DNA from 3 places in the Bradyrhizobium sp. CCBAU 11434 genome. Region 1 is predicted to be linked to each of the others. Evidence: predicted binding sites of a transcription regulator. Region 1 holds the regulator's gene; each other region holds the start of a gene.
The links. Region 1 encodes HrcA, which represses chaperone genes, less so after heat shock. Its sites were predicted from a motif close to GTTAGCACTCNCNNNNNGNGAGTGCTAAC; they were not measured.

Region 1 (3,274 bases):
GTCTTTGTTTGGACCGGCCCAGCGCGCGCTGTAGATGCCAGGCGCGCCGTCGAGCGCGTCGACCACGATGCCGGAATCGTCGGCGAAGGACGGCAGCCCGGTCGCCTGCGCCGCCGCGATCGCCTTGATCGCGGCATTGCTGCGGAAGTCGTTGCCGGTCTCGTCGGGCTCGCCCAATCCGAGTTCACCGGCCGACACCACCTCGATGCCGTGAGGCGCGAGCAGCTCCTTCATCTCGGCGAGCTTGCCGGGATTGTGGGTCGCGATGACGAGCTTTCCGGTGATTCGGCGGTGCATGGGTCTATTGACTACGCGACAGCCAGTTTCTGCAAGTCCACCAGACGCGCGATGCCCTTCTGCGCCAGCGCGATCAGCTTCAGGAACTCGTCCTGCGTGAACGGCTCGCGTTCTGCGGTGCCCTGCACCTCGACGATGCGGCCATCGCCGGTCATGACGAAATTGGCGTCGGTCTCGGCTTCCGAATCCTCGGCGTAGTCGAGATCGAGCACCGGCGTGCCGTTGTAGATGCCGCAGGAGATCGCGGCGACGTTGTCGCGCATCACGTTGGCCTTGACCATGTTGCGCGCCTTCATCCAAGCGATGCAGTCGGCCAGCGCGACCCAGGCGCCGGTGATCGACGCCGTGCGGGTGCCGCCGTCGGCCTGGAGCACGTCGCAATCGACCGTGATCTGGCGTTCGCCGAGCGCTTCGAGGTCGACGATGGTGCGCAACGAGCGGCCGATCAGGCGCTGGATCTCGACGGTGCGGCCGCTCTGCTTGCCGGCGGCGGCTTCGCGGCGGGTGCGTTCGGAGGTCGCGCGCGGCAGCATGCCATACTCGGCGGTGACCCAGCCGCGGCCCTGGCCCTTCAGCCATGGCGGCAGGCGATCTTCCAGCGTGGCGGTGACCAGCACATGGGTGTCGCCGAATTTCACGAGGCAGGAGCCTTCCGCATATTTGACCACGCCGCGCTCCAGCGTCACGGGGCGCAATTCGTCGGGCGCACGGCGGCTTGGCCGCATGGGAAATCCTCCAGAACTCATGGGGTAGGGCTGTTCGCGGTGCTTGTAGGTGGGGTCAGGGTGGGCAGCAAGGCTTTTTCACCCCCTGATATCGACCCCGCAAACGCCGCGCTTGTCAGAACCGTCCTGGATGGCCAAATTACAAGCATCTGAGAGGAGTTGCCGTCTGTGGCCCATCACGATCCGATCCATCTGATCGCGCCGCGCGCAGGCCTCGCCCAGCTCAACGAGCGTTCCCGCGACATCTTTCGACAAATTGTCGAAAGCTATCTCGCGACCGGTGAGCCGGTCGGCTCGCGCAACATCTCGCGCCTGATCGCGATGCCGCTGTCGCCGGCCTCGGTCCGCAATGTCATGGCCGATCTGGAACAGCTCGGCCTGATCTATGCGCCGCACACCTCGGCCGGAAGGTTGCCGACGGAACTCGGCCTGCGCTTCTTTGTCGACGCCCTGATGCAGGTCGGCGACCTCAACGAGGCCGAGCGGCAGTCGATCCAGAGCCAGCTCGCGACCGTCGGCCACGCCCAATCCGTCGAGGCGGCGCTGTCGGAAGCGCTGACGCGGCTGTCCGGTCTCACGCGCGCCGCCGCCGTCGTGCTGACGCCAAAATCAAATGCGCGGCTGAAACACATCGAATTCGTTAGGCTGGAACCCGAAAAGGCGTTGGTGATCCTGGTCGGCGAGGATGGTCAGGTCGAAAACCGCGTGTTGACCCTGCCGCCCGGAGTTCCATCCTCTGCGCTCACGGAGGCCGGCAATTTCCTCAACGCCCGGATCCGCGGCCGGACGCTGGCAGAGGCGCGGCTGGAGCTCGAAACCGCGCTTGGCGAGGCCCGCGCCGAGCTCGATCAGCTGACGCAAAAGGTCATTTCGGCCGGCATCGCGAGCTGGTCGGGCGGCGAGAATGAGGACCGCCAGCTCATCGTCCGCGGCCACGCCAATCTGCTGGAAGATCTGCATGCGCTGGAGGATCTCGAGCGTGTCAGGCTGCTGTTCGACGATCTCGAGACCAAGCGTGGCGTGATCGACCTGCTCGGGCGCGCCGAAACCGCTGAAGGTGTCAGGATCTTCATCGGCAGCGAGAACAAGCTGTTTTCGCTATCGGGCTCCTCCACCATCATCTCGCCCTATCGGGATGCCGCCGGCCGCATCGTCGGCGTTTTGGGCGTGATCGGGCCGACGCGGCTGAATTATGCCCGCGTGATCCCGACTGTGGACTACGCCGCCCGCATCGTCAGTCGCCTGCTGGGAGGCTAGTAGGGGGCTGACCGGCATTTGAGCCGATCACGGGCGCTTGATTTTCGGCGCCCGAAGCACGATATCCGGGCCAGAAAACCTCCCCCTGAGCGAGTTCGAGAAGCAGCCGATGACCGATCCAACCCGGCAACCCGAAGACACGGCCGCGCCGACCGGCGAGCCCGTGGTGTCGAAGCCCTACATCATGCCCGACGATCCCGAGCCGGGTTCGGTCGAGCTGTTGCAGAAGGAAGCCGCCGAGGCGCGCGACCGCATGCTGCGGACGCTCGCCGAGATGGAGAATTTGCGCAAGCGTACCGCCAAGGAAGTCGCCGATTCCAAGCTCTACGGTGTCACCGGCTTTGCCCGCGACGTGCTCGACATCGCCGACAACCTCCAGCGCGCGCTCGACGCCGTTCCGGCTGAAGCGCGTGCCACCGCCGATCCCGGCCTGACCGCGCTGATCGAAGGCGTCGAACTCACCGAGCGATCGCTGCTCAGTGCGCTGGAAAAGCACGGCGTGAAGAAGTTCGATCCCTTGGGCCAGAAGTTCGATCCGAACTTCCAGCAGGCGATGTACGAAGTGCCCGACGCATCGGTGCCCGCGGGCACCGTCGTGCAGGTCATGCAGGCCGGCTACACCATCGGCGAGCGCGTGCTGCGCCCGGCGCTGGTCGGCGTCGCCAAGGGCGGCGCGAAGGCTGCGCCTGCGGCGAACAGCAACGAATCGAACTGAGCGATTTTGAGGAGCGCGCTTGCGCGAGTCTCCTCAAGGTCCGGCGTGTGCGCCTTACGCGCTGACCGCGATATCCGTAGACTGAATCCGCTTCACGCCGGCCTTGGCCATGTCGGCCCAGGCCTTTGCCAGCGAGCCCTGCGTATCGATGCCGCGGCAGGCGTCTTCCACGACATAGACTTCAAAGCCTGCCTTGCGCGCATCGAGCGCGGTCCAGGCGACACAGAAATCCGTCGCGAGACCCGCAACGAAGACGCGCTTGATCTTGCGCGACTTCAGA
Region 2 (3,274 bases), on a different contig from region 1:
CGCGCTGGCTGATTTTTCGCGTCCCCGACGTGGTCAATAAAGAGCAAACTCCGTTGCGTTTGGTAAACAGATCAGGCGTTTCGATTCACCACGTCGCGAGCAACGCTGCAATTTCCCGATCAGCGTTTATTTTCGATGAAAGGCAAAGCCTCATGGTTAATCGTGCGTTTGCGCGCCGTCGCGCGCGGCTGCACAACAGTTCCTGACGTGAACCTCGTGTTAAATTGCTTCTGTCTACAAAGACGCGTGAGTGAGGTGGGGGGAGTATCCTGATGGCTGTTCACCGCAAGCGTTTTCGTGTCGAGGATATCGCCGGTGGCGAGATGCCAGTTTTAGACGTGACTGAAGAGGCCGGCCCGATGCATAGCGAAATCATGGCGGAGCTGCGCGCGATCCGCGCCCAGATGGCACGAAGCAGCCAAGCCGCGCTGCCGCCGAGCGATGCCGTCGTGGCGCAGGAAGTTGCCGATACGCGCGCGCTGCTGGAAACCTACCGCGCCCAGATCGAACAGTGCGAGAAGCTGAAGGTCGAGCTCGACCTCATCCACGACGCCATCGACCGCACCAAGCGCGAGATCGCGACCCTGCACGGCAAGAGCTTCGACGGCGGCGAGATGGCCAAGGTCAATGGCGAGCTCGGTGCAGTGGTCGGCGGCACCGAACAGGCGACCCAGCAGATCCTCGAAGCCGCCGAGTCGATCGACCAGGCGGCCAGCGCGATGTCCAAGGTGCAATCGGCCGACCAGCAGAAGCGGCTTGCCGACGACATCCAGGAGCGGGTCATCTCGATCTTCGAAGCCTGCAACTTCCAGGACCTGACCGGCCAGCGCATCAGCAAGGTCATGAGCACGATGAAGTTCATCGAGCAGCACATCAACGCGATGATGGAGATCTGGGGCGGCGTCGACGCCATCAAGGCTCACGTGCCGGCGCCGGTCGACACTCGCAGCGAGGACGACAAGCTCCTCAACGGCCCGAAGCTCGCCGGCGACGTCGGCCATGCCTCGCAGGACGACATCGACGCGCTGTTCGACTAAGCGGACGCGCAAACAGACAAACAAAATGCCGGCCCTCGGGCCGGCATTTTTTGTTTCTCGTCATTGCGAGGAGCTCGCGACAAAATTGCGCAGCAATTTTGCGCTGAAGCGACGAAGCAATCCAAGCTGCCTCCGCGGAGACAGACTGGATTGCTTCGCTCGCAATGACGAGTGGTTAGGCCGAAACCCCGGTCACGCCCGCGGCGCGCAGCGGACATAGACCATGTTGCCGTAGCGGGTGGCGGCGTCCTTGTCGACGAAGCGGGTGATCATGACGCGGCCGTCGAAAGAGACGATCTCGCGGTCCTGCTCGCCGGGCGTCGGACCGGACGGGCCGATATAGTTCTTGCCGCTCGGCGAGCCCTTCAGCCGCAGCTCCTGGGGCGTTGCCTGGTCGGCCAGATGCATGACCACCCCGCCGGAGGACCCGGCGCCGATCACGTAGGGATTCTTGCACTGGGCCCTCGCCGCTGCCTCGGTGCGGGCGCGGTCGGCCGGGTTCTGGAACGAGGCGAGGCCCCAGCGGCCGACGATCTCGTCGGCGCGGATCGAGGCCGGCATTTCCGGCGCGACGCCGGGCTCGGCCTCAGGCGCAGGCTGGGACGAAGAGAAGGACGGCAGGCTCATGCCGCCGCCGCAGGCCCCCAACAGCAGCGCCAGGCAAGAGGCCGCCGCCAGATTGGCAACCGTGCGCGCGTGAGCTGAACTGATCATGGCATTCCCCCGAACAAGACCATGGCCGCATCCCTCCCGCAGCCAAGCGCAAAACCGCTGCCGGAGCAATGACGTCCTTTGATACGCCCGAGCCCCGAACAAGTTTCCAATGCCACCATCCTATATCCGCCTCACCAATCGCTTAACCACCTTTGCTTGACAGGATCGCAGCCAAGCCATATCCCCTGCGCACTATTAGCACTCGGAAAGACCGATTGCTAAGCGCGCCGTTCGCCCCTCGGGAAGAGGAAGGACGGCGGCGCCGCCACCCACTTCCGCTGCTTTCGAAAAAAGCGAGCCTCCAAAGGGAAACGTCATGGCTAAGTCCAAATTTCGTCCGCTGCATGACCGTGTCGTGGTCAAACGTATCGACGCCGAGGAAAAGACCAAGGGCGGCATCATCATCCCCGACACAGCCAAGGAAAAGCCGTCCCAGGGCGAAGTCGTCGCGGTCGGCCCCGGCGGCCGTGACGAGGCTGGCAAGCTGATCCCGATCGACCTCAAGGTCGGCGACCGCGTCCTGTTCGGCAAGTGGTCGGGCACCGAGGTCAAGATCGACAACGAAGAGCTCCTGATCATGAAGGAGTCGGACATCATGGGCGTGATGGCCTAGGGCCATCAGCCTGAACGGCCGCTGAATGCCATGCCCGGATCATCAGGTCCGGGCATCCATCGTTCCGCCGCACATCACCACGCACGACACATCACGACACAACAGGGATTGCAGACAATGGCTGCCAAGGACGTCAAGTTTTCCGGAGACGCGCGCGATCGCATGCTGCGCGGCGTCGACATTCTCGCCAACGCGGTCAAGGTGACGCTCGGTCCGAAGGGCCGCAACGTCGTCATCGAGAAGTCGTTCGGCGCCCCCCGCATCACCAAGGACGGCGTCACCGTCGCCAAGGAGATCGAGCTCGAGGACAAGTTCGAGAACATGGGTGCCCAGATGGTGCGTGAGGTCGCCTCCAAGACCAACGACCTCGCCGGCGACGGCACCACCACCGCGACCGTGCTGGCCCAGGCGATCGTGCGCGAAGGCGCCAAATCGGTTGCCGCCGGCATGAACCCGATGGACCTCAAGCGCGGCATCGACATCGCGGTCCATGCCGTCGTCAAGGACATCGAGAAGCGCGCCAAGCCGGTCGCGTCGTCTTCCGAGGTCGCCCAGGTCGGCACCATCTCGGCCAACGGCGATGCCGCCATCGGCAAGATGATCGCGCAGGCGATGCAGAAGGTCGGCAACGAAGGCGTCATCACCGTCGAGGAAAACAAGTCGCTCGACACCGAAGTCGACATCGTCGAGGGCATGAAGTTCGACCGCGGCTATCTCAGCCCGTACTTTGTCACCAACCCCGAGAAGATGACCGCCGAGCTCGAGGACGCCTACATCCTCCTGCACGAGAAGAAGCTCTCCGGCCTGCAGGCCATGCTGCCGGTGCTCGAAGCCGTCGTGCAGTCGGGCAAGCCGCTCGTCATCATCGCCGAGGACGTCGAGGGCGAGGCGCTGGCGACCCTGGTCGTCA
Region 3 (3,274 bases), on a different contig from region 1:
GATGGGCGCGATCGTGGGGGTGTTGACGTAGGTCTCTCCACGCAGTCATTCCGGGGCGCGACGAAGTCGCGAGCCCGGAATCCATTCATCCACCGACTCCGTCGCCCAATGGATTCCGGGCTCGCGCTACGCGCGCCCCGGAATGACATCAAGCCTTCAACTCCACCGTCCTGAACTCCGCCGGCAAGATCACCTCCAGCAGTTCGACGTCGTCAGAATAATCCAGAATCATGTGCTTGATCTTCGGCGGCTGGGTCCAGGCGCTGCCCTCCAGCATCAGTGTCTCGCCTTGCCCATCCATGTAGGTCTTCACCCAGCCCTTGAGCACGTAGACCATCTGAAAGTCGACGTCGTGGAAGTGCAGCTTCGACACTTCCGCCGGATCGCAAGGGCCCTGCAGGCGGATGACGTGGGCTTGCGCGAGGCCCTGGCTGGCAGCGGCGATGCCGAGGTCGCGGTATTTGGCATAGGCACGCAGGCCGTCGGCTTTGAAGTCCTCCTCACGGTGGTGGCTGATGGCGATGCGCTGCTTCGGGCGCGCGGGTTTCTTTGCCGAGGTCTTGGCAGGCGCTGCGCGGGCTTTGGATTTCACCGTCTTGCGCGCTGATGATCGCGCAACGGACTTGGCCGCGCTCCGCTTCTTCACCGCGGTTTGGACTGCGCTGCGCGACTTTGCTTTCGATTTTGATTTCTTGGCCATGGGCCGGCCTCCCGTGTTGTTATGGCGGAGGCTACCACAGAACGAGATATCGTAGGGTGGGCAAAGCGCAGCGTGCCCACCTATCGTGTGCGATCGGAGAGATATGGTGGGCACGGCGCGCGAAGAGCGCGCCTTTGCCCACCTTACGAGACCGGTGTTCTCGTCAATTCAACCGGAACACGCCGTCCACGGCGCGGAGCTCGGCCGGCTTGATCAGCTTGGAGTGCGCCACGGTCACCGAATACAGCGGGCCGTCGAGCTTCTCCGTCCAGAACGCCAGGAAATCCTTGAGCGCGGGGAATTTCGGAAACATGTCGTAGTTCTGCCAGACGTAAGTCTGAAGCAGCGAGGGATGATCCGGCATCCGATAGAGAATTTCCGCCGTCGTCAGCCCGTAACCCAGCATCTGTTTCCGGAAATCCTCGGAAACGCCCCCAACGCGCAGTCCCATGCCAAACCTCCTTTGCAGGAGCGCATACAGGGGGTGGCTTGATCCGTGCCCCGGGGAGCCACCCGGAAACGATGCGCTCACATGAGAGAAATGTGACGCAAACTGACAATCCATCTCAAGCCCAAAAGTTTAACAAGCTGTTGAAATTCAATGCGTTAGCAGCAGAGACGCCCCCGTGCTAATACGGTCCCCAAGGGGGGTGCCAAGAAGCCCTCCGAAATCGGTTAACGACGGGAGAGGGATTCTGGCACTTGGTCCTTCTGAGTGCCGATTTTTCTGCTAGAAGCCCTTGTCCCCGCAAAATTCCTGTCCTATTTGAGCTATGTCCGCATTGGCACTCGCGGACATCGATTGCTAACACCCTCAAAACATCAATCTGAGCAAATGCTTAGGAGAGCTGCATGAAATTCCGTCCGCTTCACGACCGCGTCGTGGTCAAGCGCATCGACGCAGAAGAGAAGACCGCCGGCGGCATCATCATCCCCGACACTGCCAAGGAAAAGCCTTCCCAGGGTGAAGTCGTCGCCGTTGGCCCGGGTGGCCGCGACGAAGCCGGCAAGCTGGTTCCGATCGACCTCAAGGTCGGCGACCGCGTGCTGTTCGGCAAGTGGTCGGGCACTGAAGTCAAGATCGACGGCGTCGACCTGCTGATCATGAAGGAAAGCGACATCATGGGCGTCCTCGACGTCCCCGCTTCCAAGAAGAAGGCGGCCTAAGAGCCCCTCTCTCCCTCCAGTCAAACACTATCCAAGGAAAATTCCAGATGGCAGCCAAAGAAGTCAAATTCTCGGTTGATGCGCGCGACAAGATGCTGCGCGGCGTCGACATTCTCGCCAACGCGGTGAAGGTCACGCTCGGTCCGAAGGGCCGCAACGTCGTGCTCGACAAGTCGTTCGGCGCTCCCCGCATCACCAAGGACGGCGTCACCGTCGCCAAGGAGATCGAGCTCGAGGACAAGTTCGAGAACATGGGCGCGCAGATGGTGCGCGAAGTCGCCTCCAAGTCCGCTGACGCGGCCGGCGACGGCACCACCACGGCGACCGTGCTGGCCCAGGCGATCGTGCGCGAAGGCGCCAAGTCCGTTGCCGCCGGCATGAACCCGATGGACCTCAAGCGCGGTATCGACCTCGCGGTCGAGGCCGTGGTTGCGGACCTGCAGAAGAACTCCAAGAAGGTCACCTCGAACGACGAGATCGCCCAGGTCGGCACCATCTCGGCGAACGGCGACCAGGAGATTGGCAAGTTCCTCTCCGACGCCATGAAGAAGGTCGGCAACGAGGGTGTCATCACCGTCGAGGAAGCCAAGTCGCTCGAGACCGAGCTCGACGTCGTCGAGGGCATGCAGTTCGACCGCGGCTACATCTCGCCCTATTTCGTCACCAACGCCGACAAGATGCGCGTTGAGATGGACGACGCCTACATCCTCATCAACGAGAAGAAGCTCTCCTCGCTGAACGAGCTGCTGCCGCTGCTCGAGGCCGTGGTGCAGACCGGCAAGCCGCTGGTCATCGTCGCCGAAGACGTCGAAGGCGAAGCGCTCGCGACCCTGGTCGTGAACCGTCTGCGCGGCGGCCTGAAGGTCGCGGCCGTCAAGGCTCCGGGCTTCGGCGATCGCCGCAAGGCCATGCTGCAGGACATCGCGATCCTGACCGGCGGCCAGGCGATCTCGGAAGATCTCGGCATCAAGCTCGAGAACGTCACGCTCAACTTGCTCGGTCGCGCCAAGAAGGTGATGATCGACAAGGAGAACACCACGATCGTCAACGGCGCCGGCAAGAAGGCCGACATCGAGGCGCGCGTGGCCCAGATCAAGGCGCAGATCGAGGAGACCACCTCGGACTACGACCGTGAGAAGCTCCAGGAGCGTCTGGCTAAGCTCGCCGGCGGCGTCGCGGTGATCCGCGTCGGCGGCGCGACCGAGGTCGAGGTGAAGGAGCGCAAGGATCGCGTTGATGACGCGATGCATGCGACCCGCGCGGCTGTCGAGGAAGGCATCGTCCCGGGCGGCGGCGTCGCCTTGCTCCGTGCTTCCGAGCAGCTCAAGGGCCTGCGCACCAAGAACGACGACCAGAAGACCGGCGTCGAGATCGTGCGCAAGGCGCTGTCGGCTCCCGCTCGCCAGA

Region 2: the regulator HrcA is predicted to act here: its motif matches at 1,946-1,974, upstream of XI06_RS36245 (co-chaperone GroES).
Region 3: the regulator HrcA is predicted to act here: its motif matches at 1,482-1,510, upstream of XI06_RS04520 (co-chaperone GroES).

The regions. Positions count from the first base shown of each region.
Region 1 is NZ_LBJX01000102.1:146,825-150,098, forward strand. It holds gene rdgB (RdgB/HAM1 family non-canonical purine NTP pyrophosphatase) at 1-297, opposite strand, end outside; gene rph (ribonuclease PH) at 309-1,022, opposite strand; gene hrcA (heat-inducible transcriptional repressor HrcA) at 1,191-2,279, shown strand; gene grpE (nucleotide exchange factor GrpE) at 2,389-2,994, shown strand; gene pncA (bifunctional nicotinamidase/pyrazinamidase) at 3,049-3,274, opposite strand, start outside.
Region 2 is NZ_LBJX01000101.1:318,406-321,679, forward strand. It holds gene XI06_RS36235 (protein phosphatase CheZ) at 273-1,037, shown strand; gene XI06_RS36240 (hypothetical protein) at 1,230-1,751, opposite strand; gene XI06_RS36245 (co-chaperone GroES) at 2,068-2,364, shown strand; gene groL (chaperonin GroEL) at 2,482-3,274, shown strand, end outside.
Region 3 is NZ_LBJX01000002.1:476,693-479,966, reverse strand. It holds gene XI06_RS04535 (NupC/NupG family nucleoside CNT transporter) at 1-31, shown strand, start outside; gene XI06_RS04530 (cupin domain-containing protein) at 149-700, opposite strand; gene XI06_RS04525 (usg protein) at 864-1,151, opposite strand; gene XI06_RS04520 (co-chaperone GroES) at 1,553-1,867, shown strand; gene groL (chaperonin GroEL) at 1,915-3,274, shown strand, end outside.